Regions from separate parts of the Kitasatospora sp. NPDC056138 genome, predicted to be linked through region 3. Evidence: riboswitches for the same ligand, from Rfam matches in the RefSeq annotation. Region 3 holds a riboswitch; each other region holds the start of a gene.

Region 1 (9,877 bases), on a different contig from region 3:
GCGCGGGCAAGATCCGCGAGCACCTGCCCACCCTGGTGGAGAAGGTCACCGCGACCGGTGCCCAGGTGGTCTGGATCTGCGACCCGATGCACGGCAACACCTACGAGGCCGCCACCGGCCACAAGACCCGCCGCTTCGACGACGTGCTCGACGAGGTCAAGGGCTTCTTCGAGGTGCACCGCGCGCTCGGTACCCACCCGGGCGGCATCCACGTCGAGCTGACCGGTGACGACGTCACCGAGTGCGTCGGCGGTGGCGACGAGGTGCTGGTCGACGACCTGCACCAGCGCTACGAGACGGCCTGTGACCCGCGGCTCAACCGCAGCCAGTCGCTGGACCTGGCGTTCCTGGTCGCGGAGATGTACCGCGGCCACTGACGTCGGCCGATTGTGACGAACGCCCCTCCGCTTTCCGGCAGACCGGGAGCGGAGGGGCTTTTTCATGCTCCGACCATTGGGTAAGGTAAGGCTTGGCGAGGTAAGGCAAGCCTTCGCTGACCCTGTGAGCGCAACCCCCGGGAGAGACCGCGATGTACGTGTGCATGTGCCATGCGGTCACCGAGGACCAGGTCAGGAAGCAGATCGACGGCGGTGCCGGCACCCCGCGCCAGATCGCCAAGGGCTGCAAGGCCGGCACCGACTGCGGTTCCTGCGTGCGCCGGATCCAGGCGCTGCTCGGCGAGCACGGCGCGCGTCCGTGCCCGACCGCCCGCCTGGCCGCCAAGCTCGGGCTGGCCGAGCCGAACACCGAGCTGGTCGAGCCGCTGCGGGCCGCCTGAGACCGGGCGGTGCTCAGGGGGCGGCGGTTCAGGACTCCGGCTGCTCGATCACCTGGGCGATGTAGAGGGCCTCGCCGAGCTTCTCCACCAGCTCCAGCTGGGTGTCGAGGTAGTCGATGTGGTGCTCCTCGTCCGCCAGGATGTCCTCGAAGATGTTGGCCGAGGTGACGTCGTTCTTGGCCCGCATCACCACGATGCCGCGCTTCAGCCGGTCGATGGCCTCGACCTCGATCTGACGGTCGGCCTCGAACATCTCCTTGACCGTCTGGCCGATCCGGACGTGGAACAGCCGCTGGTAGTTGGGCAGGCCGTCGAGGAAGAGGATCCGGTCGGTGAGCACCTCGGCGTGCTTCATCTCGTCGAAGGACTCGTGCCGGGTGTACTTCGCGAGCTTCGTCCAGCCGAAGTTCTCCTGCATCTTGGCATGCAGGAAGTACTGGTTGATGGCGGTCAGCTCGGCGGTGAGCTGCTCGTTCAGGAACTCGATGACCTCGGAGTCGCCCTTCATGGCGGTGCCTTCCTGCTCGTGCGTCGCGCGCGAAAACAACGGCTGTGACCGCATCGTGGCACCCTCTTGGGCGAAAGTTCCAGTAAGTTCACACTTACTGGAACATAGTGAGGAATATCCGATTTGCCCCTTATGGGGGTCGCGAGGCGCTGATCAGGGGCGCGCGCGGCGCGCGGTCCGCCGTCTGTCACCATGGAGCCATGGGTCAGTACGAACAGGAACCGATTCAGCCGTCTGACCCGAGACTCCCTCCAGGCCAGCGGCTGCAGCGTGGCTGGCCGGTGCTGCACTACGGACCCGTTCCCCGGTTCAAGCCGCTGACCTGGGACTTTCAGGTCTTCGGGGCCACTGCCTCCGCCGAGAAGCACAGCTGGGACTTCGCGGGCTTCCACGCCCTTCCCAGGACCACCGTGCACGGCGACTTCCACTGCGTGACCCGGTTCTCGATGCTCGGCAACGAGTGGAGCGGCGTGGCGGCCGCGACCGTCCTCGACCTGGTGCCGCCGGCCCCGGACGTCACGCACGTGATGGTCTGGGCGGAGTACGGCTACAGCTCCAACCTGCGGCTCGCCGACTTCGCCGACCCGCGCACCGTGTTCGCCACCCACCGCAACGGCGAGCCGCTCACCGTCGAGCACGGTTTCCCGGTCCGCCTGGTCGTCCCCCACCTGTACGCCTGGAAGGGGCCCAAGTGGGTGCGTGCGGTCGAGTACATGCGCGCCGACCGCCGGGGCTTCTGGGAGGAGCGCGGCTACCACAACCTGGCCGATCCGTGGGCGGAGAAGCGCTACTCGTACCAGGAGGAGCCCGGCGACGGGCCGCTGCGGTAGACGGGCCGCTGCGGCAGTCGGGGGCGACCGGCCGCGCGCCGCTCCGGGGCCCGGTCGCCAGGGCCCCGGAGGGTCAGAACGCGGGGAGCTTCAGGGTGACCACGGAGCCCTGCCGGGTGGGCTGGCCGGCGGGCGGGTTCTGGCTGACCACCTTGCCGGTGCCGAAGAAGTCGAGTCCGCTGGTCTGGGCCTGGAAACCGGCGTCGGTCAGGGCCTTGGCGGCCGCGTCCTTGGTCAGGCCGACCACGTTCGGCACCGGGGTCATGCCCTTGCTGACCACCATCGCCACCGGCGTGTTCACCGCGACCTGCCGGCCCGCGCCCGGGGTGGCGCTGATCACCGCGCCCTGCGGGACGGAGTCGCTGTACGCCTCGGTGGTCGCCCCCGGCGCCAGGCCTGCGTCGGTGAGCGCCTTGCGGGCCTCCTCCAGCGGCTTCCCGGTCAGCTCGGGGACGGCGATCCGCTGCGGCCCCTTGGAGAGCGTGACCTTCACCGGGTCGCTCTTGCGCACCCGCTGCCCGACGCCCGGGTCCGAGGCCATCACCTGGCCGGCCGGGACGCTCTCGCTGAACTGCTGGCCGAACGTGCCCTGCAGCCCCGCCCTGTCCAGCGTCTGCACCGCCTGCGCCTGGGTCTGCCCGAGCACGCTCGGCACCGTCGCGTACACCGCGCCGGACAGGACGTAGCTCGCCCCGCCGACCAGGGCCAGCAGCACGGCCACCACCGCCGTCCAGATCAGCGGTCGGCGCGAGCGCCGCGGCCGCGCGGCGCGGTCGGGGAGGGGCTCGTCGTACGGGCGCGGGCGGGTGAGGCTGAGCGTGGGGAACTCCAGCACGCTGGTGTGCTCCACCTGCCGGGCGACCGGGGCGGTCACCTCGCCGGTGGGGTGCTGCGGGGTGGTCCTGGACGAGGTGGGCGGCTCGGCGTCCAGCTGCTGGGGGGTCAGCGAGCGGCGGGCCCGCTGGAGGGTGGCCAGCAGTTCGACGGCGTCGTACGGCCGGCCCTGGGGATCGCGGGCGGTGGCGGCCGCCACGATGGCGTCCAGCCCGGGGCCGATGTCGGGCGCCACCAGCGAGGGCGGCGGGACGTCCTCGTGCAGGTGCCGGTAGATCACCTGCATCGGGTTGTCCCCGACGTGCGGCTTGGTGCCGGTGAGCATCTCGTAGAGCAGGATGCCGGCCGCGTAGACGTCCACCCGCTGGTCGGTGGGCATGCCGGGCTGGACCTGTTCGGGCGCGAGGTAGGAGACCGTGCCCAGCACGGTGGTGGCCGAGGTGGTGTTGGTGACCGCGCCGTCCCCGCCGGAGAGCACCCGGACCAGGCCGAAGTCGGCCACCTTGACCAGGCCGTCCTCGGTGATCAGGACGTTCTCCGGCTTCACGTCCCGGTGCACCAGACCGGCCCGGTGCGCGGCGCCGAGGGCGGCCAGCACCGGCTCCAGGATGTCCAGGGCCGCCCGGGCGCTCAGCGCGCCGCGCTCGCGCAGCAGGTCGCGCAGGGTGCACCCGGGGACGTACTCCATCGCCAGGAAGACCGTGCGGCCGTCCGCGCCCTGGTCGAAGACGTTGACCACGTTGGCGTGGGTGAGCCGGGCGACGGCCTTGGCCTCGCGGATGAACCGGGCCGTGAAGTCGGGGTCGTCCACCAGTGACGGGTGCATCACCTTGAGCGCGACCACCCGGTCGAGCCGGGTGTCGGTGCCCCGGTAGACCGTGGACATACCACCCGTGGCGATGCGCTGATCGACCCGGTACCGGCCGTCGAGGAGGGTACCGATCAGGGGGTCGTCGAGCGTCATGTCCACCAGAGGAGTGTATGGGGTCGCAGACAGGGCCCTTCGGAGCGAACCCGCGGGCAGCGGTTCTCCGGGGCGCGGGGCGCCGCCCGGGCCGAAGGACACCGCTGCCCGGCCGGGCCCGGGGGGCGCGTCGCACCCCCCGGACCCCGCCGTGCCGCGTGGTTTCCCGCGCTCCCGAAGCCCGCGCCCTAGAACGCGGGCCGCTCGCGGTGGTCGAGGTCGGCACGGCCGGCCATCGCGGAGGAGGCCTCGGCGTGGAAGCGGCGCGGGATGCGGCCTGCCCGGTGGGCGAGGCGGCCCGCCTCGGCCGCGTGCCGCATCGCCTCGGCCATCAGCACCGGCTCCTGGGCGCGGGTGACCGCGGAGGCCAACATGACCGCGGCGCAGCCGAGTTCCATCGCCAGCGCCACGTCGGAGGCGGTGCCGGCGCCCGCGTCCAGGATCACCGGGACGTTCGCGCTCTCGACGATCAGCTGGAAGTTGTGCGGGTTGCGGATGCCCAGGCCCGAGCCGATCGGTGAGCCCAGCGGCATGATCGCCGCGCAGCCGACGTCCTCCAGCTTCCGCGCCAGCACCGGGTCATCGTTGGTGTACGGGAGCACGGTGAAGCCGTCGTCGACCAAGGTCTCGGCGGCGTCGAGGAGTTCGATCGGGTCGGGCAGCAGGGTGCGTTCGTCCGCGATGACTTCGAGCTTGACCCAGTCGGTGCCGAGCGCCTCGCGGGCCAGCCGCGCGGTCAGCACGGCCTCTCCGGCGGTGAAGCAGCCGGCGGTGTTGGGGAGGATGCGGATGCCGTTGCGGGTCAGGACGTCCAGTACCGAGCCCTGGGTGCCCGGGTTGACCCTGCGCATCGCGACGGTGGTCAGTTCGGTGCCCGAGACGCGCAGCGCCTGCTCCAGGATCTCCAGACTCGGCGCACCGCCGGTGCCCATGATCAGGCGGGAGTTGAAGGTGGTGCCGGCGATGGTCAGCAGATCGTCAGCCATGGCGCGGCTCATCCTCCCTGGACGGCGGTGAGGATCTCGATGCGGTCGCCCGCGTCCAGGACGGTGTCGGCCCACGCGCTGCGCGGGACGACGGCCTCGTTCAGTGCGGCGGCCACTCCCTGCGGGGCCTTGCTCAGCGTGGCGACCACCTCGGCGAGCGTGGTCGCGGGCGGAATCCGGCGCGGCTCGCCGTTGACGGTGAGTGGGATCTCGTTCATGCGGGGACCTTTGTGCCGAAGCGGCTGGGGGAGAAGGGGGCGGCGAGTTCGGGGGTGACCCCGGTGGCCAGGTAGTCGGCGAGCAGGTCGGCCGTCACCGGGGTGAGCAGTACGCCGTTGCGGTAGTGGCCGGTGGCCGCGACCAGTCCGGGGAGGGCGCTCGGGCCGAGCAGCGGGGCGTTGTCCGGTGAGCCGGGCCGTAGCCCCGCGTTGGTCTCCACCAGCGGCAGTTCGGTCAGTCCCGGGACCAACTCGTGCGCGTCCCGCAGCAGTTCGTAGACCCCTCCGGCCGTGACCGTGGTGTCGTAGCCCTGCTCCTCGGTGGTCGCGCCGATCACCAGCTCGCCGTCGGCGCGCGGGACCAGGTAGATGTGCTGACCGCGCACCACCGCGCGGACGTTGCGGGAGAGGAACGGCGTGCCGCCCTGGACCGCGAGGAGCGCGTCGGGCATGTGCAGCCGCAGTACCTGGCCCTTGACCGGCCGGACGGGGGGCAGCACGCCCTCGGGCAGGCCGGGCAGCAGATGGCTGCGCGAACCCGCGGCCAGCACGATCTGCTCGGCGTACCGGGTCTCGCCGGTGGACAGACGGACCCCGGTCGCCCGCCCGTCCTCGACCAGCAGCTCGGTGGCCTCGGCACGGTGCAGCCGCGCCCCGGCGAGTTCGCAGGCGCGCACCAGAGCAGCGGACAGCCGGCGCCCGTCCACCTGGTGGTCGTCCGTGACGTGCAGCCCGCCGCGCACTCCCGGGGCGAGCATGGGCTCCAGCTTCCGGCACTCGCGGCCGGTCAGCCAGTGCGAGTCGAGGCCGAGCCGCTGGTGGAAGGCGTGCAGTTCACGCAGTTCCGCGCGGTCGTCGGAGTCCAGGGCGACCGCCAGGGTGCCGGTCTGCCGGTACCCGGTGTCCAGGCCGGTGAGGGCGGAGAGCTCGGCGGCGAAGGCCGCGTACCGCTCGTTGGACGCCATGCCGAGCCGCAGCAGCGGCTCCTCGCCGTACTGGAGCTCGGTGACGGGCGCCAGCATCCCCGCCGCGACCTGGGCCGCGCCGCCGCCGTGGGCCGGGTCGACCACCGTGACGGCCAGACCGCGCTGGGCGGACCGCCAGGCCACTCCCAGCCCGATGATGCCGCCGCCGATCACCAGCACGCCGGTTCCGGAACGTGCCACAGTCTCGTCTCTCCCTTCGCCGGCATGACCCGGATCAGGTTCGGACGGTCGCAGGCCGCCTCAGCCCGCCTCTCAGCCCGGTGCACCGGGCTCCCGTGATGCTCCACCCACCATAACGCCGGGGGCCGGCCGGGCCGAAGGCACATACGCATTGTGGACAATCACCCGGACGCCGGTATCCGGCTCGGTAGGGTGATCGCGTGGCAGAGCTGAGCATCACGGATCCGATCGTCGTCGTGGGCGCCGGGCTGGCGGGGGCGCAGGCGGCGCTCGCGCTGCGGCAGGGTGGCTGGCGCGGGCCGATAACCCTGGTCGGCGAGGAACCGCACCCGCCGTACGACCGACCCCCGCTCTCGAAGGACGTCCTGCTGGGCAAGCGGGACTCCACCGAGCTCGACATCGACTGGCAGCACCTGGGCATCGAACTGCTGCCGGGCCGCCGCGCCACCGCCGTGACCCCCGGCGTCCTGCACACCGGCGCCGGTGAACTCCCGTACGGCGGCCTGGTGATCGCCACCGGCGCCGCACCGGTCGCACTGCCGGGATCCGACCGCGCCCGGGTGCTGCGCACCGTGGACGACGCGCTCGCGCTGCGGGCCGAACTGGTGCCCGGAGCCAGGCTGGTGCTGGTCGGGGCCGGCTGGATCGGCGCCGAGACCGCCACGGTGGCACGGCAGTTGGGCTGCGAGGTGACGGTGGTCGAGGCCGGACCGGCTCCGGTGGCCGGTGCCCTGCCCGCCGAACTCGGCGCACTGATGGCCGACTGGTACGCCGCCGCCGGGGTCGAACTGCGCTGCGGCACCGGCGTCGCGGCCGTCGAACCGGACGCGGTGCTGCTCACCGACGGCACCCGGCTGCCCGCCGACGAGGTCGTGGTCGGCATCGGCGCCCGCCCGGCCACCGGTTGGCTCGCGGGTAGCGCCGTCCAGTTGGACGCGACCGGCGCGGTCCTGGTCGACGGGCAACTGCGCACCAGCGCCGAGCACGTCTGGGCGGCCGGCGACTGCGTCTCGTACCCCTCCGCCCGGTCCGGCACCCGGCTGGCCGTCCAGCACTGGGACCACGCGCTCCAGTCCGGCCGTGCGGTGGCCGCATCGGTGCTCGGCGCGGCCCTCGGCCGGGAGACCGAGGGCCCGTACGACCCGGTGCCGTACTTCTGGTCGGAGCAGTTCGGGCGGATGGTCCAGTACGCCGGGCGGCACGCCGGGGCGGACCGGCTGCTCTGGCGCGGCTCGGCGCAGGACCCGTCCTGGGCGGTGCTCTGGCTGCGCGAGGACCGGCTGGTCGGGGTGCTCGGGGTGGACCGGCCGCGCGACGTCAACCAGGCGCGGCGGCTGATCGCCGGTGGCGCCGTGCTGGACCCGGCGAAGGCGGCCGACCCGTCCGTCCAGCTGAAGGCGGCGCTGGCCTAGGGGCGACCGCACGGCCGGGGGCGAGCCCGACCGGGTGGCGGCCGCCCCGGCCGCCGCGCACGACACCCCGGCGACCCGGGCCACCGTGGCCGCGAGCATGTCCTACGGCTCCGCCAGGTACCAGGACGGCCGACCCGGCGGCGGGTGGCGGGGCGGTCCCGGAGGCGGTAGGTGCGCCGGAGCGCCGCGAGGTGAGAGTCTGGTCCCGTGAGTGAGATCAATCCCAAGATTGAAGCCCTGGTCCCCGAGTGGACGTACCTGCCCGACATCTCCGAGCTGTGGGGCGTGCAGGTGACCGAAGTCCGCAACATGGTGAAGACCGGCCAGCTGATCGCCATCCGGCGTGGCGAGAACCGGTCGCTTCAGGTCCCGGCCGCGTTCATCGAGGCCGACGGCCTGGTGAAGCACCTCAGCGGCACGCTGACCGTGCTGCGGGACTGCAAGTTCACCGACGAAGAGATCATCGAGTGGCTGTTCACCGAGGACCCGTCGCTGCCCGGCAGCCCGATCCAGGCGCTGCGTGAGAACCGGGGCACCGAGGTCAAGCGCCGCGCCCAGGCGATGGCGCTCTGATGGCGGACGCCCGTTCCCGGCTGGCGGACGCCAGGCTCTACCTGTGTACCGACGCCCGGCGCGAGCAGGGTGACCTGCCCGAGTTCCTGGACGCGGTGCTGGCGAACGGCGTGGACATCGTCCAGCTCCGCGACAAGGGCCTGGAGGCCCGGCAGGAGCTGGAGTACCTGGAGGTGTTCGCCGACGCCGCCCGGCGGCACGGCAGGCTCTTCTCGGTCAACGACCGCGCCGACGTCGCGCACGCCGCCCGCCCGCAGGTGCTGCACCTCGGGCAGGACGACCTGCCCGTACCGGCGGCGCGGGCGATCCTCGGCGACGATGTGATCATCGGACGGTCCTGTCACGCCGAGTCCGAGGTGGACGCGGCCGTCACCGAGCCGGGCGTGGACTACTTCTGCACCGGACCGGTCTGGCCGACCCCGACCAAGCCGGGCCGCCACGCACCCGGCCTCGACCTGGTCTCGTACGCGGCCAAGGCCGTCACCGACCGCCCGTGGTTCGCGATCGGCGGCATCGACCTCACCAACCTGGACGAGGTGCTCGCGGCGGGCGCCCGCCGGGTGGTGGTGGTCCGTGCGATCACGGCGGCCGAGGACCCGGGAGCGGCGGCTGCGGAGCTGGCCCGCCGCGTCCGTGCCGCCTAGGCACACCGTCCGTGCCGCCTGGGCACACCGTCCGTGCCGCCTGGGCCCGCGGGGAGCCGCGGGTCTCGAGAAGGGCGGCCTGGGCCGCGCCGGACCCCCCGGGAGCGAGCTGCACCCCACCCCGGGGGCAGCTCGCTCGCCGTCCGTCAGTACTTGCGGGCGGTGGCGGCGTCGGCCAGGGCGAGCAGGGCCGAGCGCGCCGGGCCGTCGGCCAGCGGAGCGGCGTCGAGTGCGTCGAGGGACTGCCGCATCAGCTCGCCGATCCGGCGCTCGACCAGCTCGGCCGCCCCGCTGCGCTCGACCAGCCCGCGCAGCGCGGGTATCTCCTCGGCGGTCAGGTCGGGCGCACCCAGGCGCTGGTCCAGCCGGCGGGCGTCCGCGGTGCTCAGCCCGCGCATCGCGTGGGCGATCAGCAGCGTCCGCTTGCCCTCGCGCAGGTCGTCCCCGGCGGGCTTGCCGGTGACGGCCGGGTCGCCGAAGACCCCGAGCAGGTCGTCGCGGAGCTGGAACGCCTCGCCGAGCGGCAGCCCGAACTCCGAGTAGGCCGTGAGCAGTTCGGGGCCGGCACCGGCCAGCAGGGCGCCGACCTGGAGCGGGCGCTCGATGGTGTACTTGGCCGACTTGTAGTGCAGGACGGTCCGGGTGCGCTCCAGCGCGCCCTCGTCGGTGGAGTCCCCGGCGACCGGCTCCAGGACGTCCAGGTACTGGCCGACCATCACCTCGGTCCGCATCAGGTCGAAGGCGGGCTTGGCCGCGAGCACCCGCATCGAGGGCAGGCCGGAGCGCAGGAAGAGTTCGTCGCACCAGATCAGCAGCAGGTCGCCGAGCAGCACCGCCGTCGAGGCGCCGTACTGTTCGCGGTCGCCGCGCCAGCCGCTGCGCCGGTGCAGCGCCTCGAACCGGCGGTGCACCGAGGGCAGGCCGCGGCGGGTGTCGCTGCGGTCCATCAGGTCGTCGTGCACCA
Region 2 (9,877 bases), on a different contig from region 3:
AGACGCTCGCCCGGGTACGCGGCGGAGAGCTTGGCACGGCGCTCGGCGGCGTACGAGGCCTGCTCGACCGGCTGCAGGTCGTGCAGCTCGGTGTCGGCCCAGCCGGACTTCATCGACGCGGCGAGTTCGTCGGAGATCCCGCCGTAGAGGCCGTTCTTCCGGCCCTGGACGGGCTGCTCGGTGGCTTCCAGGCCGCCGTCGGCAGCGCCTTCGGGGTTCTCCGCTGCCGCCGGGGTGCGGTCCTCGGTCACGTACGTCGCCTCCTTGCGAGTGGTACCGCCCCGGACGCGTCGGATCGCGACGCGCGTGGGCGGTCGTGCGTCCCATGGTACGGATGCCCGGCCGAACGGTTGCCCGGTTTCTCCGGCCCACCGGGCCCGGCCGGGCCCGGTCGCCTTGCGGGGTGTGCCCGGGGCCCTGGAGAACACCCGTCCCGGCCGGGCCGTCCGTCACTCGAAGCGGGCCGCCAGCAGGACCAGGTCGTCGGTGGCCGGTGCGGTGCCGTCCTCGGTGCCGCCCCCGACGGCCGGGCAGATGGCGAGGAGGTGGGCGCAGAAGCGGTCCGGGTCCAGGCGGACGTCGCGCGGGGCGTCCGCCGCCGCACGCCGCAGCGCGGCCTGCCCCGCGTGCAGGGTGGGACCGAAGCGACGGGCCAGTCCCTCGGTGTAGAGCAGCAGCAGGTCGCCGCGTTCGGCGTCGAGCTCGACCCCGGGCGCCTCCCAGCAGGCGAGCATGCCGAGCGGCGCGGAGAGCGAGGTCTCGACGAAGTTGGCGCCGTAGCGGGTGACCAGGACGGGCGGGCAGTGGCCGGCACCGGCCAGGGTGATCTGCCGCTCCTCGGGCTGCACCCAGGCGTAGACGGCGGTGGCGGTGCGGGCCGGCTCGGTGGTCTTGAGCAGCAGTTCGAGGTCGCCGAGGACGGAGACCGGGTCCTCCCCCTCCAGGACGGCGTAGGCCCGCAGCGCGGCCCGCACCCGGCTCATCGCGGCGGTCGCCCCGGCGGCGGAGGCCGGTCCGGCCCCCGGGCCGTCGCCGGAGACGCTGCCCACGGTGAGGCCGAGGGTGCCGTCGGGCAGAGAGATGGCGTCGTACCAGTCGCTGCCGGTGGAGCACTCGAGCTCGGCGGGGACGCAGCGGACGGCGAGTCTGAGGCCGGGGACGGTGGGCAGCCGGTCGGGCAGCAGACCGCGGCGCAGCGCCTCGGTGGCCCGGCGGGTGCGGTCGGCCTCCAGCTGTCCGGCGAGCAGCCGTGCGGCGAACTCGCAGTACAGCCGGGCGAGCCGGCGTCGGCGCAGGTCGGGTTCGGCGGGCTCGTCGTAGAACCAGGCGACGGCGCCGAGCGGTCCGTCCTCCTCGGTGACGAGCGGCAGGGCGTAGCAGGCGCCGAGGCCGAGCTGGCCGGCGACCTCGCGGAAGCGCGGGCCGGCGGCGGGATCGGTGGCGAGGTCGGCGATCAGCAGCTGTCCGGGGCTGCCCGGACGGCTGAGCAGACCGGCGAAGGGGCCGTGTTCGGTGGGCACGGTCTCCAGCGCGCCGATCCCGGCCCGGTCCAGGCCGAGGCCGACCGGGCGTCCCGAGCCCGGGACGGTGGTGGTGATCAGTCCCCGGCGGGCGCCGAGCAGGGCGGCGCCGGAGTCGAGGACGGTGGTCAGGCAGGCGGCGAGCCCGCGGGTGGCGGCGAGCCGGCCGGTGTGTTCGTGGAGCGCGGTGAAATCGGACAGCCATCCGGTCAAACGGTCCTGCAGGGCGGGCGAGCCGTCCGCCTCGGCGGGGTACTCGCCGTCGGCCGCACGGTCCGGTCCCGCCGGGTACGCGTCGGCGCTCCTCGCGCCGGTGCCCGCCGGGCCGGTGAGGTCCGCGAGCAGCGGGCTCCCGGCGGGATGCCCGGTCGGGGAGGGCTCCCCGCCGCAGCGGTCGGCACCGGGGGCGAGCAGGGCGAGCCCCGGGGCGGGCCCCGGCGGCGGGCCGGGTACGGCTTCCGGGCCGGCCGGGCCGGCGGGCCCCGGCAGCGGCAGGTCGAGCGGCTTGGCGTCGGTCATTCCGCCCCAACTCCCCACAGACTGGTGTGTGTCACGCAGGACTCCCAGGAGCGCACAGAGGACTGCGGTACACAAAAGGATCGCACCGCACAAAAGCATTGCTACGTCACTACTCGGCACCAATCCACCACTTGTACACAGGCCGATCGGGGCATGTCCAGAATCGGGACGAGGTCGGGCGGTCCGGTCCGGGCCCGGTGAGCCGCAGGCCGCGGCCGTCCGCGATGCCCGCAGGGCGCTCCGGATCGTAGGCTCCGGCGGTCCGGGACCCGGCGCGGCCGGATTCGACTCACCCGTACGGTGGAACCGTTGTGCTCCCGACCGCGTCGGTCCAGTCGGATGGGCGATTCTCGTTCCAGGGGCCGACCCGAGGTCCGTGCCTGCCCGTTCGCGTCCCGTGTCGTGATGCCCTGTTGTGATGTCCTGTCGTGGTGCACCGTCGGTTCGAGCCGGCCTGAACGGTCCGAACCGCCAGTGCGGCCAGTGCAGTTCGAACAGCCGGTGCAGTCCGAACGGCCCGAGCAGCCCGAACCGGTCCGACGATCCGACGGACTGACGGCTTCCCCGAGCCCGCCGGTCGCTGCCCGAGCCCCGACGGTCGCGCCTGAGCCCAACGGTCGCGGAAAGGAACGAGTGCTCATGCAACGTACGAGCTCCCGGCTGACTTGGTTGGGCCGGAACTCCCAGGGCCGGCCCTCCTCCGGGGCGCGCCGGCCGCACGCCCGGTGGCCGCGCCGGAACTGGCTGCGCTGGCCCGGCAGTCGGCGCCGGATGCGGGCCGCGCTGCTGCGCACCGCGCTGGCGGCGGCCGGGCGCGGCTGGCCGGTGCTCCCCGGCGCGTACGCCGTGCCCGGACTGCTCGGGCCGTGCTCCTGCGACGACCCGAGGTGCCCGGTGCCGGGCGCGCACCCGCACGACCCGCCGCTGCTGGCCGCCAGCACCGACGCGCGGATGGTGAGTTGGTGGTGGGGTGAGCGCAGTCCGGACTCGCCCGTGCTGCTCGCCACCGGCCGGGCGGTCTGCGCGGTGAGCCTCCCGGCGGAGGCGGGGCAGCGGGCGCTGGCGTACTTCGACCTGCTCGGGCTGCCGCTCGGCCCGGTGCTGGCGAGCAGGCACCGGTACGTCCTGCTGGTGGCGCCCTACACGCTGGAGGGGCTCGGCGGGCTGCTCGCGGACCTGCCCTGGGTGCCGGGTTCGCTGCGCTTCCACGGGCCGGACGGTTATCTGCTGCTGCCGCCCTCGCGGACCGGAGCGGGCTCGGTCCGCTGGGTGCGGACGCCGTCCGAGGGGATGCCCGTGCTGCCCCAAGTGGAGCCGTTGCTGGGTGGGTTGATCGCGGCGAGCCGGGCCGCCCCGGGGGGCAGTCGACTGGCCTTCTGACGTCGGCGGGCGGTGCGGTTCCACGCTGCGGGCGCCCCGGGAGAACACCCCGGCCGGGCGCCCCGGAAAATGAAAGATCCGGCCGCTGGCGACGGGGGATGCACCAGCGACCGGACTGTTTAAATGCTAACAAAGATCCGCGTCCGCGCCAATTTGTCCACGGGTCATCCACGAGCCGTGTCACCTGGTGATTTCCCCGAATCGAGGGGGAAACCGAGGGGTAATGTGACGCGAGTCACTTTTCTTTCTGATGGCTTGTCAGTTGAGCGTCACCTGACGGTTCACCAGGTTGGCCCGGGCCCGGCGCTCGTCGCCGGTCAGCGGGGTGGCGTCGGCCGAGGCCAGGGCGGTGAGGGTGTCCGCGAGGCGCTCGGCGAACTCGGCAGCGGGCTTCTCGCACTCGTCGGCGGTCATCGTCGAGGGCAGGTCCCAGACCGGCACGGTCAGGCCGTGCGCGCGGAACGAGCCGACCAGGCGGGTGTCCTGGCCGAGCGAGGACTGGTCGGCGGCGGTCAGCCGGGCGAGGGCGTCCAGCAGGTGCTCCTCGGGGACGGTCATCACCCAGCGCAGGTGGTTCTTGTCGGTGGCGGCGCACCAGTACGCGGCGTCCACGGACGCCAGCTTCTCGGTCGGGATGGCGGAGGCGTTGGCGCGCTCCAGCGAGGCGGCGACCTCACCGGTGGCGCCCTCGGCGTCCTCCAGCCAGAACTCGAAGCCGCTGAACACGGTCGGAGCGAACTCGGCGTTCACGTCGAGCAGTTCCTGCAGACGGCGGCCGCCGGCGACGGTGCGGCGGGCCGGGACCGGGGTGCCGGGCTCGGTGGCCAGGGCCAGTTCGAGGGCGTCGGCCAGGTCGCGGCTCAGGTCGCCGGAGGAGGACTGGGTCTGCAGGCCGAGCAGGATCGAGCCGTCCTGGCGGCGCAGCGCGGGCCAGGCCAGCGGCAGCACGGTCGCCAGGGTCACCGAGGGCACCTCGCCGACCGCGCTCGCGGCGGCCTCGGCGTTCAGCGTCAGCGGCGCGGTCGCGGCCGGGACCAGCTCGCGCAGTGCGACCCAGTCGGCCTCGCCCGGCAGGCCCTCGAACGGACGGTGCACCAGTTCCTGCACCGCGTGTGCGGCCTCCCGGCCGTGGCAGGCCTTGTAGCGGCGGCCCGAGCCGCACGGGCAGTCCTCACGGGCACCGACGACGGGGACCTCTCCCGTGCTCACGGTGGTGGACGGACGGCGCTGCGGCGACTTCTTCGCGGCCTTCTTGGCCATGGTGCGGCTCTCCCGGGAACGGCGACGACTTGCTCCCGGGCAGCCTACTGAGGTTTCCCGCCGATGTCGGGCACCTCGTCGACGCCCGGGGCACGGGGCCTGGTCCGGTCAGCCGTGTGCGAACCGGAGGAGGGCTGCGAGCGGCCGGGCCCGGCGGGCCGGTTGGGCCTCGCCTGCCCCCGGCCGGACGCCCGAGCGCGCCCCGCAGGCCGGCTGATCGTGAGTCCGCCTGATCGTCAGTCCGAACCGGGCGGCGACCGGATCCGGGTGTTCCCGCATCAGGCCACCGGATCCGGAGGCGTCCGGATCAGGACGCCGAAGCCGGCGGTGCCCGAAGCGGGGCGCTCCCGGGGTCAGGCGCTCCTGGCGGTCGGTGTGCAGTGCGCCCGGACGGGCAGCAGGGCCCACACGGTCACCTGGCCGGGCGCGTCCCGCACGCCCCAGTCGCTCGCCAACTGCCCGACGATGCCCAGGCCGCGGCCGCCGCGCGAGGTCATCGACGGCCGGGCCGGCAGCGGCCGGGTGGCTGCGCCGCCGTCCGTCACCTCCAGCGCGAGCAGGTCCTCGCCGTGCAACTGCCAGCGGACCAGGATCCCGCCGGTCTCGCCGAGATCGGGGTCGAGCAGATCGGCCGCCGCGGCGCTCTCCACCTCGTCGCCGAGCGCCGCCGGGATCGGCAGTGGACGGGCGTATCGACAGGAATTGCTGAGCAGTTCGGAAAGGATCAGTACTGCATCGTCAATCACCGCATCCGGTATCTCGCGGTCCCCCAGATCACGCCGCAGCCTTCGCCGCGCGACTGCGACACTGGCAGGGCCGTGCGGTACGGCCATGGTCGATGAAGTGGGACCGGACTTGACAAGCACAGCGTGCGCGACCATCAAAGCCACCCCCGGACCTCCTTCAGCATTCGCCGAGGGATGGATGCCCCCTGGGAATCCGTCGGAAACGACCGGTCGGTGAACCCGGCCGGACATTTCCCGGTGCCGCAACTCACGGTACGCAAATGGTGATTACCTGCTCACGCACTGTTGTGAAAGCGTATGGAATTCGCCAACACGAGTGGCTTGAGCCGTGTTTGCGCCGCTGTTTGCGCCCGCTTCACGCCCGCGTGCACCAATTCACCTGCCACTGGCGGCGCCTGTCGCCGGTCCTGTCGCCGGTCCTGTCGCCGCTCCTGCCACGGGGGAGCGGCAGGGGTACCGCCGAAGGCGCGGCAGGAGTACCGCCGGGGTGCCTGGTGGCCTGCTCAGCGGCCCAGTTGGGCCAGCACCTCGCGCGGGCGGTTGGTGATCAGCGCCTCCACGCCGAGCTCCAGGCAGTACTCGACGTCCGCCGGGTCGTCCACCGTCCACACGTGCACCCGGTGCCCGGCCCGCCGGAGCGCCGGTACCAGGCCGGGGTCGGCCCGGATCAGCTCGATGCCGGGGCCGGCGATCCGGGCGCCGCCGGGCAGCGCCCTGGTCCGGCCGAGCAGCGGCAGTCGGCGTTCCAGCAGGTAGACGGTGGGGATCGCCGGTGCGGCACGGCGGATCCGGCGCAGCGAGAGCTCGGAGAAGCTCATGACCCGGACCGCGGACTCGCCGGACATCGCGGGCAGCAGGCCGTAGTGCCCCAGCATGCGCAGCAGTTCCGTCTCGGTCCGGCCGCCGTGCCGGGTCGGGTGCTTGGTCTCGATCGCCAGCTCGATCCGCCGCCCGGCGTCGGCGACCAGTTCCAGCAGCTCGGCCAGGGTGAGGACGGGGCTGGGCTCGGGCGCCTCGGGCGACTTCCAGGAGCCGAAGTCCAGCCGGGAGAGTTCGGCCAGCGTCATCGCGGACACCGTGCCCTGCCCGTTCGAGGTGCGCCGGACCGTACGGTCGTGGACGCAGACCAACTGGCCGTCGGCGGTCAGCCGTACGTCGCACTCCAGGCCGTCGGCCCCCTCCTCGATCGCCCGGCGGTAGGCGGCGAGGGTGTGCTCGGGGAGGGCGGCGGAGGAGCCCCGGTGCGCGATGACCCGGACGGCCTCGCGGTCGAGGGTTCCTGGCGCCGACGCTGAGAGGTTCCGGGTTTCCACGGCGCCAAGCCTACGAGGCCCCGGATGGACCGGAGCCGTCGGCACGGGGAACTCGTGGTGAAGAAAACCTGTGCCGGGAGAAATGTGGCGGAAAACGAATCCGTCCCCGGGTTCGCTCCGGGGACGGATCACTTCGGGAAGGGCGGATCGGGTCAGCCGACGGTCTCGTCGCGGCGGACCAGGGTCAGCAGCCAGGTGGCCAACGCCGGTACCAGGAAACCGAACAGCGAGGCGGAGCTCCACTCCTGCGGCGTGAAGTGCACGGCGGACTGGAGGTCCGTCCACAGACCGGTCCACCAGTCGGCGATCGGCGTCGGTGCCAGGAACTGGTAGGTGGCGAAGCCGAGCAGCCACGGCGCCAGCATCAGCCAGCGGGTCGGGGCGTCCTGGTCGAGGTTCCAGCCGTGGCGTCCCGCGCCGAGGAAGTAGTCCACCGCGAGCACCGCCAGCAGCGGCACGAACACCGAGCCGATCAGGCCGAGGAAGTTGTAGTACGAGGCGGTGAACTCCTGGATCTGCAGCGCCAGCACGGTGACCAGCACCCCGATCCCGCCGGTCAGCACGCGGCGGTCCACCCGGGGGAACAGGTTGTGGACCGACATCGCGGTCGAGTACACGTTGGCGAACGACTGGTCGGTCTCCCGCAGCACCAGCACCAGCAGGAAGACCCAGCCGGCCGCGACCCCGGTGAACGAGGAGAAGATCTTCGAGACGTCGCCGCCGGACTGCAGCAGCGCGATCAGGCCCAGCACGTAGCACCAGACCTGGGCCACCGTGTAGCCGGAGAAGGTGCCCCAGAACGCGCCGCCCTGGGTGCGCGAGTGCCGGGTGTAGTCCGCGGCCAGCGGGACGAAGGAGATCGAGACGGCCACGATCGCGTCGGTCGCGTGCAGGAAGCCGTTCCAGTTGCCCGCGCCCGGGTCGGGGAAGCCCAGACGGCCCAGCTGGACGGTGAAGTACACCATCGCCAGGCCCACCGCCGCGGCGACGTACCTGCGCAGCACCGCGATCGAACCCAGCGGCCAGATGGTCAGCACCGTGGTCACCGCACCCGCCAGCACCACGAACAGCCAGCGCCAGCCGTCCGTGCCGACCACCGCCTGCGCGCCCATGGCGATCACCATGAGCTCGTAGACGCCCCAGCCGATGCACTGGGCGATGTTCAGCACCGTCGGCAGGTAGGAGAGCTTCGTGCCGAACAGGCCGCGCAGCGAGGCCATCGCGGGGGCACCCGTCCGGGCGCCGATCAGCGCGGCCACGCCGAGCATCGCGGTACCGATCACCGTGCCCGCCACGATCGCCGTCACGGCCGCCGTGAAGGACAGCTCGGACCCGGCCGCGCCGAGCACGGTGGCCGCACCGCTGAAGCCCATCAGGCTGACCCCGAGGTTGGCCCAGAGCGCGAACTGGTCGCGGAAGCCGAGCGTGCGCGGCGGTGCGGTGTCGAGCGTCAGCGGTGCTTCGGAGCGCTCGGAGGCTCTCGCGGACGCGTCGGAGGATGGTGCAGAGACAGCCGACATGGCCGATGCTCCCTACGCCGGCATTACCCGGACAGGTTCGAGCGGTCTGCGCCCCCTCGTGCCCGCCGCCATGATGAATGGCGTACGGTCCGATCGGCGCACTCTCAGCCTGGACGGTCCAAGCTCCCGCGTGTCAGTTTGGAGCGGCCAGGGTAACCGCCGGGCGCCGGAACCCCCAAGGCCCGGGGGCGGCTGTCCGGATCACGGACGGACGGTGCACCCTGTCGGTGGCGTATCTGTCGGGGGCATGTCGGGATTGGTTAAGGATTCTCACGAGTTCTTCAGAACGCTCCTTACGGCATCTGAATCCCGGATGCGAAAAACTATGGGCCAAGGTCCTGTCAGCTATGGAGGTCGTCCGTGAGCACCGAGCACGCGAGTGGGTCCACCGGGCCGGAGGAGGCGCGCACCTCCGACGGTCAGGGGGTGGTGGGTCCGGCTCATGACACCGGGACGGCCGACGCGCCGCCGGTCGTCGAGTCCGCGCCGACGCTCTCCTTCACCAAGCTGAGCGCCTCGGAGGACGCCGAGTCTTCCGAGTCCGCCCCTTCTGCGTCCTCCTCCGCGCCGGCCGGGTCCGCTCCCGCCGCGCCGGCCCCCGGCTACCTGGACGCCCCGCCGCCCGCGGCCCCGGCCGCGCCGGGCTACCTGGACGCGCCGCCGCCGGTGGTCCAGGCCGCGCCGCCCGCCGAGAACCCGTACGCGGCGCCGGGCGCCCCGGCCGAGCAGACCACCGCGTTCGCCGCCGAGGGGCAGCCGCACCACCCGTTCGGCGCAGGCCAGCCGCTCGGCGGCTGGGGTGCGCCCCCGGCCGGTCCGGGCGAGCCCGGTGTCCCCGGCTACCCGGACGACTTCGGCGCTCCGAAGCCGCCGACCCGCAAGCGCGGCGGCCTGGTCGCCCTGATCGCGGCGGTCGCCCTGGTGGCGGGTCTCGCGGGCGGTGCGGTCGGCGCCGCGGTCAACGGCAACGTCGGCAGCACGGCCAACTCCGGCGCCAGCCACACCAGCACCACCATCCAGGCCGGGGACAGGACCGTCGACCGGTCGCCCGAGTCGGTCGCCGGGATCGCCGCCAAGGCGCTGCCCAGCGTGGTCACCATCAAGGCCCAGGGCTCGCAGGAGTCCGGCACCGGTACGGGCTTCGTCTTCGACACCGAGGGCCACATCCTCACCAACAACCACGTGGTCGCCCCGGCGGCCAACGGCGGCAAGCTGACCGTCAAGTTCTCGGACGGCTCCGCCTACACCGCCTCGGTGGTCGGCCGGGCCCAGGGCTACGACGTGGCGGTGATCCGGCTCGACGACCCGCCGAAGGACAAGCTGGTCCCGCTCCCGCTCGGCGACTCCGACAAGGTCGCGGTCGGCGACGCCACCATCGCCATCGGCGCGCCGTACGGCCTCGAAGGCACCGTCACCACCGGCATCGTCAGCGCCAAGGACCGTCCGGTGGCCTCCGGCGACGAGACCGGCGCGCAGTCGTCCTACATGAACGCGCTGCAGACCGACGCCTCGATCAACCCGGGCAACTCCGGCGGGCCGCTGCTCAACAGCGCCGGCGCGGTGATCGGCATCAACTCGGCGATCCAGTCCAACACCGGCGGCTCCAACGGCCGGGCGGG
Region 3 (9,877 bases):
CCGCGGCTTTCGTCCGGCCGTAGGCGTTGAGGTGTCCGCCGGCGGTGGGGTGGTCCTCGCGGACCAGCCGACGGCCGAGCCTCGGGTCGTACACGCTGGCGCTGCTCACCCAGACCACCGGCCGGCCGGCGGCGGCCGTCAACAGCCGCTCGGTGCCCGCCACGTTGACCGCGTACTGCTCCGCCTCGGCGGGTGAGCCCGGGGTCGGATCGCCGACCGCCGCCGCGCAGTGGACGAGCAGGTCGGCCCCGCGCAGTGCGGTGCGCACGCCCGCGGACACCGGGGCGGCGGCGTCCCAGTACACGTGCCGCCCGGTCGGTCCGGGGCGGCGGCCGAGGCAGAGCACTTCGGCCCCGGTGGCGGCGGCGGCGCGGGCGACGTGCGAACCGCAGAAGCCGCTGGCGCCGGTGACGGCTATGCGCATGGGAACGGGCCTTCCGGGCGGGAGGGACGGGTGCCGGGGTGGTCGGAGTGCGCGTGCGGGCGCGGGCCCGCCGGCCGGACGATGAGGGCGGAGTAGCCGGGGAGGGCGGCCCGGCGGTCGACCGTGGCGCGTACGACGGTGGGGCGGTGCTTGGCCAAGGCGGCCAGGAAGTCGGCGAGTTGGGCGCGGGCGAGGCGGGCTCCCGGGCAGGCGTGCGGTCCTGCGCCGAAGACCGCCTGAGCGGCGGCGGCGGGGTTGGCCGGGGTGTCGCGGTGGGACTCCGCGGCGTGCCGGGCCACCAGGACCAGCCGGTCGCCCGGCCGGATCGGGCAGCCCGCGACGGTGGTGCCGGGGGCGGTGGCGGCCGCGACGCGGGGCAGGATCGGTGACGGCGCGGTCAACCGCAGCAGCTCGTCGACGAGTTCCGGTCCGGGGACGGCCGGGATCCGGTCCCAGAGGCCGGCGTCCGCGCACCAGGCCGCGGCGCGCGGAAGGGCGGCCACGGTGGTGTTCACGGCGGCCACGGCGAGCATCGCGTCCAGCGGGTCGGGCAGCATGCCGGTCAACTCGGCTGCCGCATCGGGTGTCCGGCGCCTCGGCAGCAGGCTCGGCAGATGCTCGCGGGCGGTGGCCGAGGCGGCGTCGGCCGCGGCCCCGGCCAGGTCGAGCGGTGCGGCGGTGCTGCCGGTCAGGGCGGCCGCGGTCGCACCGGCGAGTTCGCGGACGATCGGCACGAGGTCGGTACCGTGGGGCAGTTCGGCGAGCCGCCGGTCCAGGACGTGCTGCCAGACCGGACGCAGCCGCGCCACACCCCGGGTGCCGAGCTGTTCGGCCAGTGCGCGGCGGGCGCTCCGGTGCTCGGTGCCCTCCTGGTCGAACAGCAGCCCCCCGTCGGTGAGTTGTGCGGCGGCGCCGCCGGTCGTCCCGGCGGCCGTGCGGTCCAGCGGCACCCGGGTGAGCACCTCGCGGTACGCCTCCGGGCCGTGCACCAGCACCGTGCGGCCGAGCCGCACCACCGGACGGCGTCGGGTCGCGGCCAGCAGCGCGAACAGCGCGGGGTGGCTGCGGAGGTAGACCTGGCGGTCACGGCGCCGGGCTTCGGGGCTCACGGGGACGGCTCCTTGAGGGTTCGGTGATCCGGTGATCCGGTGATCCGGAGGCCGGTGGTCCGGGGGCCGGGAACCTGCCGGTGGGCGGACACGGCGCTCCGGCCGGGGCACGGGGAGCCGCACGGACACCCGGGGCCTCGGCAGCGCCCGGTGCGGGTGCCCGGGGCGCACGGCTGGTCGAGCGTGCCGCGTCCGACGCGGTGCCGAGCCGCTCGCCCACCCTGCCGTGCCCCGGGGTACCGCACCTCTCCGCGCTCCGGGAGGGCTGCCCGCTCATGCCCGGCGGCGGGCGGCGAGCGTCCGGGCGCACAGCCGGGCGGCCGCGGCCCGGTCGGGTTTGCGGGAGCGCCCGGCGAGCGGGACGTCGGCGAAGAGCAGCGCGTCCGGGCGGGCGCTGCCCATCCGGGCCAGTGGGGTCTCCAGCGCGGCGCGCAGCCGTCGCCGGTCGGCCCCGGCCTGCGGCTGGACCAGGGCGACCAGCCGTTCGTCGCCCTCCTCGGCGGCCGGTACGCCCACCAGTACGGCGAGTTCGACACCGGGCAGGTGCAGCGCGGGTTCGTACAGTCCGGGGTAGATGTTCTCCGCGCGGCGCAGCACCATGTCCTTGCAGCGCCCGCCGAGCACGATCCGTCCGTCCGTGGTGAGGCGGGCGCGGTCGCCGGTACGGACCCAGGGGTCGGGTTGTTCCCCGAGGTAGCGGGTGCGGGCGGCGGGTCCGGTGAGCAGCAGTTCGCCCTCGGGAGAGAGCCTGGCCCCGACGCCGGGCAGCGGGTGGCCGAGCAGGTCGCCGTCGCCGCCGTGGGCGGCCTTCTCGGACTCCTCCACGGCGGCGGCCGGGAACAGCTCGGTCAGCGCGTACACGCCCCACGCCTCCCGGGCGCCGGCCCGCTTGACCCGGCCGAGCAGTTCGGCACTCGCCGGGGCGGAGCCGGTCCAGACGCGGCCGGTGAACGTGTCCAGGCCGCGCAGCCGGGGTGGGGTGAGGTAGGTCTCGGCGGGCCGCAGCCGGTGGATCTGGCGCTGGAGCAGGCGGGTCGAGCGGGCGGGCAGGGCGACCGTCGCACCGGCCGCCAGTGAGGGGACGAGGACGAAGAACGTGCCGCCGAGCACGGTCTCCCCGGGCTGCGGCCGGACCAGGTCGGTGACGGTGCGCATCCCGGCGGCCAGGCCGCTGCGGCTGTGGACCACGGCGCGGGGGCTGGACGTCGTCCCCGAGGTGAAGACGACCACCGCGTCGCCGTCGCCGTCGTGCCACCCGGGCGCTGCGATCGGGGCCGGCCGCAGGGCGGGGGCGCAGCCCGGTGCGCGCGGGCCGACCGTGGCGACCGGGCCGAGGGCGGCGAGCGGCGGCAGGGCCAGGCCGGCCCGACCGGCCAGCGGCTGTGCCCAGCCCGCGACCGCCTGGGCGGCGGCGTCGGCGAGCACCAGGGCGGGCTTGGCGAGGGAGAGCCGGGAGAGCAGGACGTCCGGGCCGGCGGAGGGGTCGAGGACGGCGGTGCACAGCCCGAGCCGGTGGGCGGCCAGCAGGACGGCGAGGGCGCGCGGTCCCGGGCGGACGGCCACCCCGAGGGTGTCTCCGGGGCGCAGGCCGTACCGCTGGTGCAGGGCGCCCGCGTAGCCGTCGGCGAGGTCGGCGAGTTCGCCGCAGCGGGCCAGGACGCGGGTGGCGCCGGTGCGGGAGGTGCCGAGCACGGCGGGCCGGTCGGCGCCCTGGCGGAGGGTGCGCGCGAGGTGTTCCAGCATCGGGTGGCTCCGGTCGGGTGCGTGAACGGGTCGGGAACGGTGCGGGGCGGACCTTCGGAGCGCGCGGTGCGCCCCCGGGGGCGGTGGACCGGCCGGGGTTTCCTCAGCGGGGGTCCACACCCCGGCCGCCGCTGCCGCGTTCGAGGTACCAGCGGGCGGTGCCGAGGACGCCGTAGGCGCGGATCCGGCGGGTGGAGTTGTGCACCACCATGTCCCGGCTGTGGACGATCGCGGTGGTGTGCCGGCGGACCCGGTTGATGAAGGTGCGGTCGGTCGGGGACGGGCGGCGGGGCATGCCGCCGACCGCGAGGTACAGCTCGGCGGCGATGGCCATGTTGTTGCCCGCGTGCATCCGGTAGGGGACCAGGTAGCCGTGTCGGCGGTGGTGCGCGGGCCGGACCCGGCCGAACGCGGCGCCGAGCCCGACCAGGGTGCGGAACACCGCGCGGCCGACCGGCCCGTGTTCGTCGTGGCGGGCCTCGATGTGGCCGCAGACCAGGCCCTGCGAGCGGAGCACGGCCGCCCGCGCCGCCGCCGTCCAGCCGGGCTGCGGCAGACAGTCGGCGTCGGTGCGGGCCAGCACGGTGGCGCCGGCGGCGATGGCGTGCCGGAACCCGGTGTCGACCGCACAGCCGACGCCCTTCTCGGTCTCCACCAGCACCTCGACCGGGAAGGGTGCCCGCCCGCCGAACTCCCTTACCAGCTCGGCGGTCCGGTCGCTGGAGCCGTTGTCGACCACCAGCAGCCGGAAGTCGCGGTCCCGCTGGCGCAGCAGGGCGTCCAGCGTGCCCCGGATCCGGGCCTCCTCCTGGTACGCGGGGACGACCACCCACAGCTCGCTCACGAGACCTCCCAGACCATCGTCATCAGGCTGACACCGCCACCGAGGCCCACCAGCAGAACCCGGTCTCCCCGCTGCAACTCTCCCCGTATTCGGTCGAGTTGGACGCCGAGCGTGGCGCTGGCGATGTTGCCGAGCTCGGGCACGGTCAGTACCAGCCGATCGGCCGGGACCCCGGTCAGCTCGACGAAGCGCTCCAGGTACGGGACGGTCACCTGGTGCACCAGCACCCGGGCGTACGCGTCCCAGCCCAGGCCGGTGCGGGCGGCCACCCGGGTGAGGATGTCGCCGCCGATCTTCTCGAAGACGCCGCGCAACTCCTTTCCCCCGCCGTGGAAGTAGCTGTACTCGTCGCCGCGCGGGTGCCGCGACCCGCCGCCGGGGATGCCGCCGACCGTCCAGTGCTCGGAGGCGGTCTCGGTCTCGACGTCGAGGATCCCGCCGTGCGGCACCGCCTCCACCACCACGGCCGCACCCGCGTCGCCCAAGGTGTAGCCGGCGAAACCCGCACGGAGCTCGGCGAGTCCGCCCGGGTCGCGGCGCATCGCCCGGCTGGGCGTCTCGCCGGTGACCACCAGGGCGCGCCCGGCCCGGCCGGCCAGGATCATCGCGCGGGCCACGTCGATGCCGTTGATGAAGCTGTTGCACGCGTTGGAGACGTCGAACGCGTGGGCGCGCGAGCCGAGTTCGGCCTGCACCAGGTGGGCGGTGGCCGGTTCGATGACGTCCCGGGTGGCGGAGGCGTACAGCAGCAGGTCGATGTCGAGCGGGTCGTAGCCGCCGGCCGCCAGCGCGCGGCGCCCGGCACCCAGCGCGAGCGTCGAGGCGTACTCGCCGTCCGCCGCGAACCGCCGGGTGACGATGCCGGTGGCCTTCTCGAACATCCGCTCAGGCAGCCGCAGTCCGCTGCCGGAGGCGACCTGGTCCTGGAGTTCCCGCGAGGTCAGCACCTGCTCGGGCAGGAAGGAGCCCACGGCGGTGATGCCGACGCCCGGTGTCTGGAGGTTCATGTCCTCCATGCTTCTGCCCGGCGCCGCCCGGCGGCCTGAGTACGGGTACTCAGCCGTGACGGGCGATCAGCTCAACCATGACATCCGTCATGGCGCTTCCCGGACGGCAGGCACTGCCGGGCACCGGGCCCCGGACGGGATTCTTGAGGCACAGGGAAGCACGCGGCACGGACCGACACGGAGGCACGGATCATGGCACTCACCACCGGCAGCACGATGGAGCGCCCCGCCGAGACCACGGCGGAGCACGGCGAAGGCTCCCCGCTCCGGCCGCTGCTCATCGACGTCGCACTGCCGCTGCTGGCCTACTACGCGGCGCACTCTGTGTTCGGCCTGGGCCTGGTCGCCTCGCTGACCATCTCCAGCGTGGTGCCCGCCGTCCGCACCGGGGCCCAGCTGGTGCGCGAGCGCTCGCTCAACGCGTTCGCCGCCCTGGTGCTGGTGGTCAACCTGGTGGGCATCGGTCTCTCGCTGGTCACCGGGGACGCCCGGCTGATGATCGCCAAGGACGGTGCGATCAGCAGCGTGATCGGCCTCGCCGTGCTGGGCTCGGTCCTCGCCGGACGTCCGATGATGACCGCCGGGATGCGGCCCTTCATCGTCAAGGGCGACGCCGCCAAGTCGGCGGCCTGGGACCGGCTGGCGTCCGGCACGGCGGCCTCGGCGGGTGCCACGGTGTCCTTCCGGCGCCACGAGCGGGCCTTCTCGCTGGTCTGGGGCACCGTGCTGGTGGCCGAGTGCGTGGCCAAGGTGATCGGCGCGTACACCCTGCCGGTGGCCACCATGGCCTGGCTGGGCTCGGTCTTCATGGTCTGCGCGATCGTCCTCGGCATCGTGGTCGGGAACGCCTTCGCCGGCCGGCTGTACGGCCTGGTCGTCGCCGAGACCGAGCACGCCTGACCCCCGGCTCCGAGACTTCCCTGAACACCGCACCGGGCCCGGTCGCCGACGAAGGCGACCGGGCCCGGTGTGCTGTGCCGGTCAGCGGATCAGCCCTGCTGCTCCTGCACCGGAATCGCCTGGCTGACCGGCTTCGCGGCGGCGCCGGTGGCCGTCACGCCCGGAGCGGCCACCGCGGCACCGCCCTCGCCGCCGGCGTTCATCGCGGAGAGCAGCTGGCGGGCCAGGCCGAGGCCGGTGCCGCCCATGGTCAGCGCCTTGGCGAACATCTCGCCCATGCCGTCGGCACCGTTCAGCAGCACCATGTGGTCCACGTTGCCGAAGGCCTCGGCGCCCGCACGGACGATCTCGGGCCAGTTCTCGGCGAGCTGCTGGGCGACCACGGCCTCCTGGTTCTCGGCGAGCGCGGCCGCGCGGGCCTTGATCGCCTCGGCCTCGGCCAGACCCAGCGCCCGGGCCGCCTCGGCCTGGGCGAGACCCTTGGCCTCCGCGGCCGCGGCCTCCGCCTGACCGGTCGCCTTGGTCGCCTCGGCGGCGGCCAGACCCCGGGCCCGGGTGGCCTCGGCCTCGGCGCCGGCGGCGATCTTCACCCGGTTCGCCTCGGCGGCGGCCTTCAGCTCGGTCTCCTTGGCCAGTGCCTGGGCCGCCGAGATACGGGCGTCACGGTCGGCCTCGGCCTTGGTACGGGTCTCGTAGGCACGGGCGTCGGCCGGCTTGCGGACGTCCGCCTGGAGCTGCTGCTCCTTGCGGTGCGCCTCCAGCTCGGCCACCTTGGTCTCCTGGACCACGACCTCCTGCCGGGCGGCGGCCTGTGCCAGCGGGCCCGCCTGCAGCGCGCGGGCGGCGGCGGTGTCCATCTCGGCCTGGTAACCGGCCTGCTGGATACCGGAGTTGCGGGTCGCCTCGGCCTTGCGGGCGAAGGCCTCCTGCTCGGCCTCGGTGGCCGCCCGGTCGGCCGCGGCGGCCGCGATGCGGGCGTCCCGCTGGACGGCGGCGGCGTGCGGCGCGGCCAGGTTGGTGATGTAGCCGGTCGGGTCGAGGATCTCCTGGATCTGCAGCGAGTCGATGATCAGACCGAGCTTCTCCATCTCCGAGCCGGACGCGGCCCGGGTCTCCCCGGTCAGCCGCTCGCGGTCGCGGATCATGTCCTCCACGGTCAGCCCACCGACGATGGACCGGAGGTGACCGGCGAAGACGTTGTGCACCCGCTGGCCCATCAGCTTCTGCTGGTCCAGGAAGCGGCGGGCGGCGTTGGCGATCGAAACCGCGTCGTCGCCGACCTTGAAGATGACAACTCCCTTGACGTGCACGGGAATTCCCTGCGAGGTCACGCACTCGACATCCAGGTCGGCCTCGTTGAGGTCGAGCGACAGTCGGCGGACCACCTGCACGCCGGGCGTCACGAGCGTTCCCCGCCCGGTGACGATCCGGAATCCCATGCTCTCGCCGACCCCCTCGGCGCGGTGCCTGGATCCGGAGATGACCAGTGCTTCGTTCGGCTCGGCCACACGCCACATGAGCTTGAAGACGGTCACGATGACAACGAGAGCAACGACGGCTCCCACGGCGCCGATCAACATCGGCTTTCTCCCCCTTCAGGGCACCGGTTCCGTGGCTGCGCTCTGTTGTGCAGGAATGGCGCGGAACCGGTGGCAGCAGGAAATTCTGCGCCCCGCGAGATCCATTGGGAAGCTCGGGCGGTCCGTGTTCTGCATCGAACCCGTCAAGATTGCGTCAACGTGGCGACAATGCGGACGAGTCGGATGCCGCCTCCACCACGTCCGCGCGGAACCTGACGGAGTTCGCGTCAGGCTTCACGTCTCGCAGTGCTCCCGGGCCGACCGGGCGCAGGCTGACCGTCCATCGGCCGACCGGTCCCGGGCCGACCGGTCTCAGGCCAGCGCACGGACCACGTAGACCGTGCGCGGAGGCTGGTACTCCACCACGACCACCGGCGTGCCGACCGTCAGCGTCTCGTCCGCCACCGACGGGTACGCCAGGAACGCCTCCGTCCCCTGCCGCTCGGGCACGTGCAGCAGCACCTCGCCCACCAGTCCGGCACCGACCCTGCCGGTGACCCGGCCCGTGTAGCCCACCATGAGCCCCAGTCTGCCCGCCGCCCCGGACGACCGGAACCCATCTGGACCAGCTGCGATCCGCCCGCTACGGTGTTGGACGTCTGACGCAGGCAACACCGCCTGCCGACACGGGAGCTCGGAGCACCGGGCTGAGAGGGCGCTGACCGGTACCTGCGTACCGAACGCTGCGCCGACCGCAGGAACCTGGACCGGGTAATGCCGGCGTAGGGAGTAGAGGGTCCGACATGACCACTTTTGATGCACAGCAGCCTGCCCGCAGCACGTCCGAGGCCGTCACCAGCGCGGGCACCGGCTACCCGACCCCGGCATGGCGCAAGGCGTACCGCGAGGGCTCCCGGCCCGACCTGCGGGTCCCGTTCCGCGAGGTCCGGCTCACCAACGGCAGGTCCGTTCCGCTGTACGACACCTCCGGCCCGTACACCGACCCCGCGTACGAGCCCGACGTCCGCCGCGGCCTGCCCGCGCTGCGCGACCCGTGGATCCGCCAGCGCGGCGACGTCGAGGAGTACGACGGCCGCGAGGCGCGCCCGGAGGACGACGGGATCAAGCACACCTCGCCGCGCGGCGGCAACCTGCGCAACCTGGACGCGGTCTTCCCGGGCCGACCGCGCCGCCCGCTGCGCGGTCGCGACGGGGCCGCGGTGACCCAACTCGGCTACGCCAAGCGGGGCATCGTCACCCCGGAGATGGAGTTCATCGCGCTGCGCGAGGGCCTGGAGGCGGAGTTCGTCCGGGCCGAGGTCGCGGCCGGACGGGCCGTCATCCCGCTGAACGTGAACCACCCCGAGGTCGAGCCGGCCATCATCGGCACCAACTTCCTCGTCAAGATCAACGCCAACATCGGCAACAGCGCGGTGACCTCCTCCATCGAGGAGGAGGTGGAGAAGATGACCTGGGCGACCCGCTGGGGCGCCGACACGGTGATGGACCTCTCCACCGGCCGGAACATCCACACCACCCGCGAGTGGATCCTGCGCAACTCCCCCGTGCCGATCGGCACCGTGCCGCTCTACCAGGCGCTGGAGAAGGTCGACGGCAGGGCCGAGGACCTGAGCTGGGAGGTCTACCGCGACACCATCATCGAGCAGTGCGAGCAGGGCGTCGACTACATGACCGTCCACGCGGGCGTGCTGCTGCGCTACGTCCCGCTGACGGCCCGGCGCAAGACCGGCATCGTCTCGCGCGGCGGCTCGATCATGGCGGCCTGGTGCCTGGCGCACCACCAGGAGAACTTCCTCTACACCAACTTCGAGGAGCTCTGCGACATCCTGCGCTCCTACGACGTCACCTTCTCGCTCGGTGACGGCCTGCGTCCGGGCTCGATCGCGGACGCCAACGACGAGGCGCAGTTCGCCGAGCTGCAGACGCTGGGCGAGCTCGGGCGGATCGCCCGCGCCAAGGACGTCCAGGTGATGATCGAGGGACCGGGCCACGTCCCGATGAACAAGATCAAGGAGAACATGGATCTCCAGAAGGAGATCTGCGACGAGGCGCCGTTCTACACCCTCGGCCCGCTGACCACGGACGTCGCCCCCGGCTACGACCACATCACCTCGGGCATCGGCGCCGCGATGATCGCCTGGTGGGGCACCGCCATGCTCTGCTACGTCACGCCCAAGGAGCACCTGGGCCTCCCCAACCGGGACGACGTGAAGACCGGCGTCATCACCTACAAGATCGCCGCCCACGCCGCCGACCTGGCCAAGGGCCACCCCGGCGCGCAAGCCTGGGACGACGCGCTCTCCGACGCC

What was found. A riboswitch is a leader RNA that binds a small molecule or an ion and turns the genes downstream of it on or off. The one in region 3 is predicted to bind thiamine pyrophosphate.
Region 1: linked by a shared signal. The riboswitch ahead of thiO (glycine oxidase ThiO) and the one ahead of thiC (phosphomethylpyrimidine synthase ThiC) in region 3 are both predicted to bind thiamine pyrophosphate.
Region 2: linked by a shared signal. The riboswitch ahead of ACFC1R_RS30150 (purine-cytosine permease family protein) and the one ahead of thiC (phosphomethylpyrimidine synthase ThiC) in region 3 are both predicted to bind thiamine pyrophosphate.

What each region holds. Positions count from the first base shown of each region.
Region 1 covers NZ_JBHJVK010000005.1:201,805-211,681, forward strand. Annotated here, with positions in the region: gene ACFC1R_RS05895 (class II 3-deoxy-7-phosphoheptulonate synthase) at 1-377, shown strand, start outside; gene ACFC1R_RS05900 (bacterioferritin-associated ferredoxin) at 530-778, shown strand; gene bfr (bacterioferritin) at 807-1,286, opposite strand; gene ACFC1R_RS05910 (sulfite oxidase-like oxidoreductase) at 1,487-2,116, shown strand; gene pknB (Stk1 family PASTA domain-containing Ser/Thr kinase) at 2,190-3,914, opposite strand; gene ACFC1R_RS05920 (thiazole synthase) at 4,103-4,900, opposite strand; gene thiS (sulfur carrier protein ThiS) at 4,909-5,118, opposite strand; gene thiO (glycine oxidase ThiO) at 5,115-6,284, opposite strand; TPP riboswitch at 6,279-6,391, opposite strand; gene ACFC1R_RS05935 (NAD(P)/FAD-dependent oxidoreductase) at 6,485-7,696, shown strand; gene ACFC1R_RS05940 (Rv2175c family DNA-binding protein) at 7,904-8,269, shown strand; gene thiE (thiamine phosphate synthase) at 8,269-8,913, shown strand; gene ACFC1R_RS05950 (polyprenyl synthetase family protein) at 9,060-9,877, opposite strand, start outside.
Region 2 covers NZ_JBHJVK010000064.1:27,085-36,961, reverse strand. Annotated here, with positions in the region: gene ACFC1R_RS30180 (aminopeptidase P family protein) at 1-251, opposite strand, end outside; gene ACFC1R_RS30175 (PP2C family protein-serine/threonine phosphatase) at 450-2,039, opposite strand; gene ACFC1R_RS30170 (bifunctional DNA primase/polymerase) at 2,811-3,419, shown strand; gene ACFC1R_RS30165 (DUF5926 family protein) at 3,678-4,679, opposite strand; gene ACFC1R_RS30160 (ATP-binding protein) at 5,033-5,512, opposite strand; gene ACFC1R_RS30155 (glycerophosphodiester phosphodiesterase) at 5,929-6,738, opposite strand; gene ACFC1R_RS30150 (purine-cytosine permease family protein) at 6,891-8,258, opposite strand; TPP riboswitch at 8,251-8,398, opposite strand; gene ACFC1R_RS30145 (S1C family serine protease) at 8,619-9,877, shown strand, end outside.
Region 3 covers NZ_JBHJVK010000002.1:197,199-207,075, forward strand. Annotated here, with positions in the region: gene ACFC1R_RS02420 (NAD-dependent epimerase/dehydratase family protein) at 1-424, opposite strand, end outside; gene ACFC1R_RS02425 (cytochrome P450) at 415-1,533, opposite strand; gene ACFC1R_RS02430 (class I adenylate-forming enzyme family protein) at 1,807-3,276, opposite strand; gene ACFC1R_RS02435 (glycosyltransferase family A protein) at 3,380-4,120, opposite strand; gene ACFC1R_RS02440 (3-oxoacyl-ACP synthase III family protein) at 4,117-5,127, opposite strand; gene ACFC1R_RS02445 (VC0807 family protein) at 5,320-6,027, shown strand; gene ACFC1R_RS02450 (SPFH domain-containing protein) at 6,117-7,607, opposite strand; gene ACFC1R_RS02455 (hypothetical protein) at 7,920-8,126, opposite strand; TPP riboswitch at 8,224-8,353, shown strand; gene thiC (phosphomethylpyrimidine synthase ThiC) at 8,351-9,877, shown strand, end outside.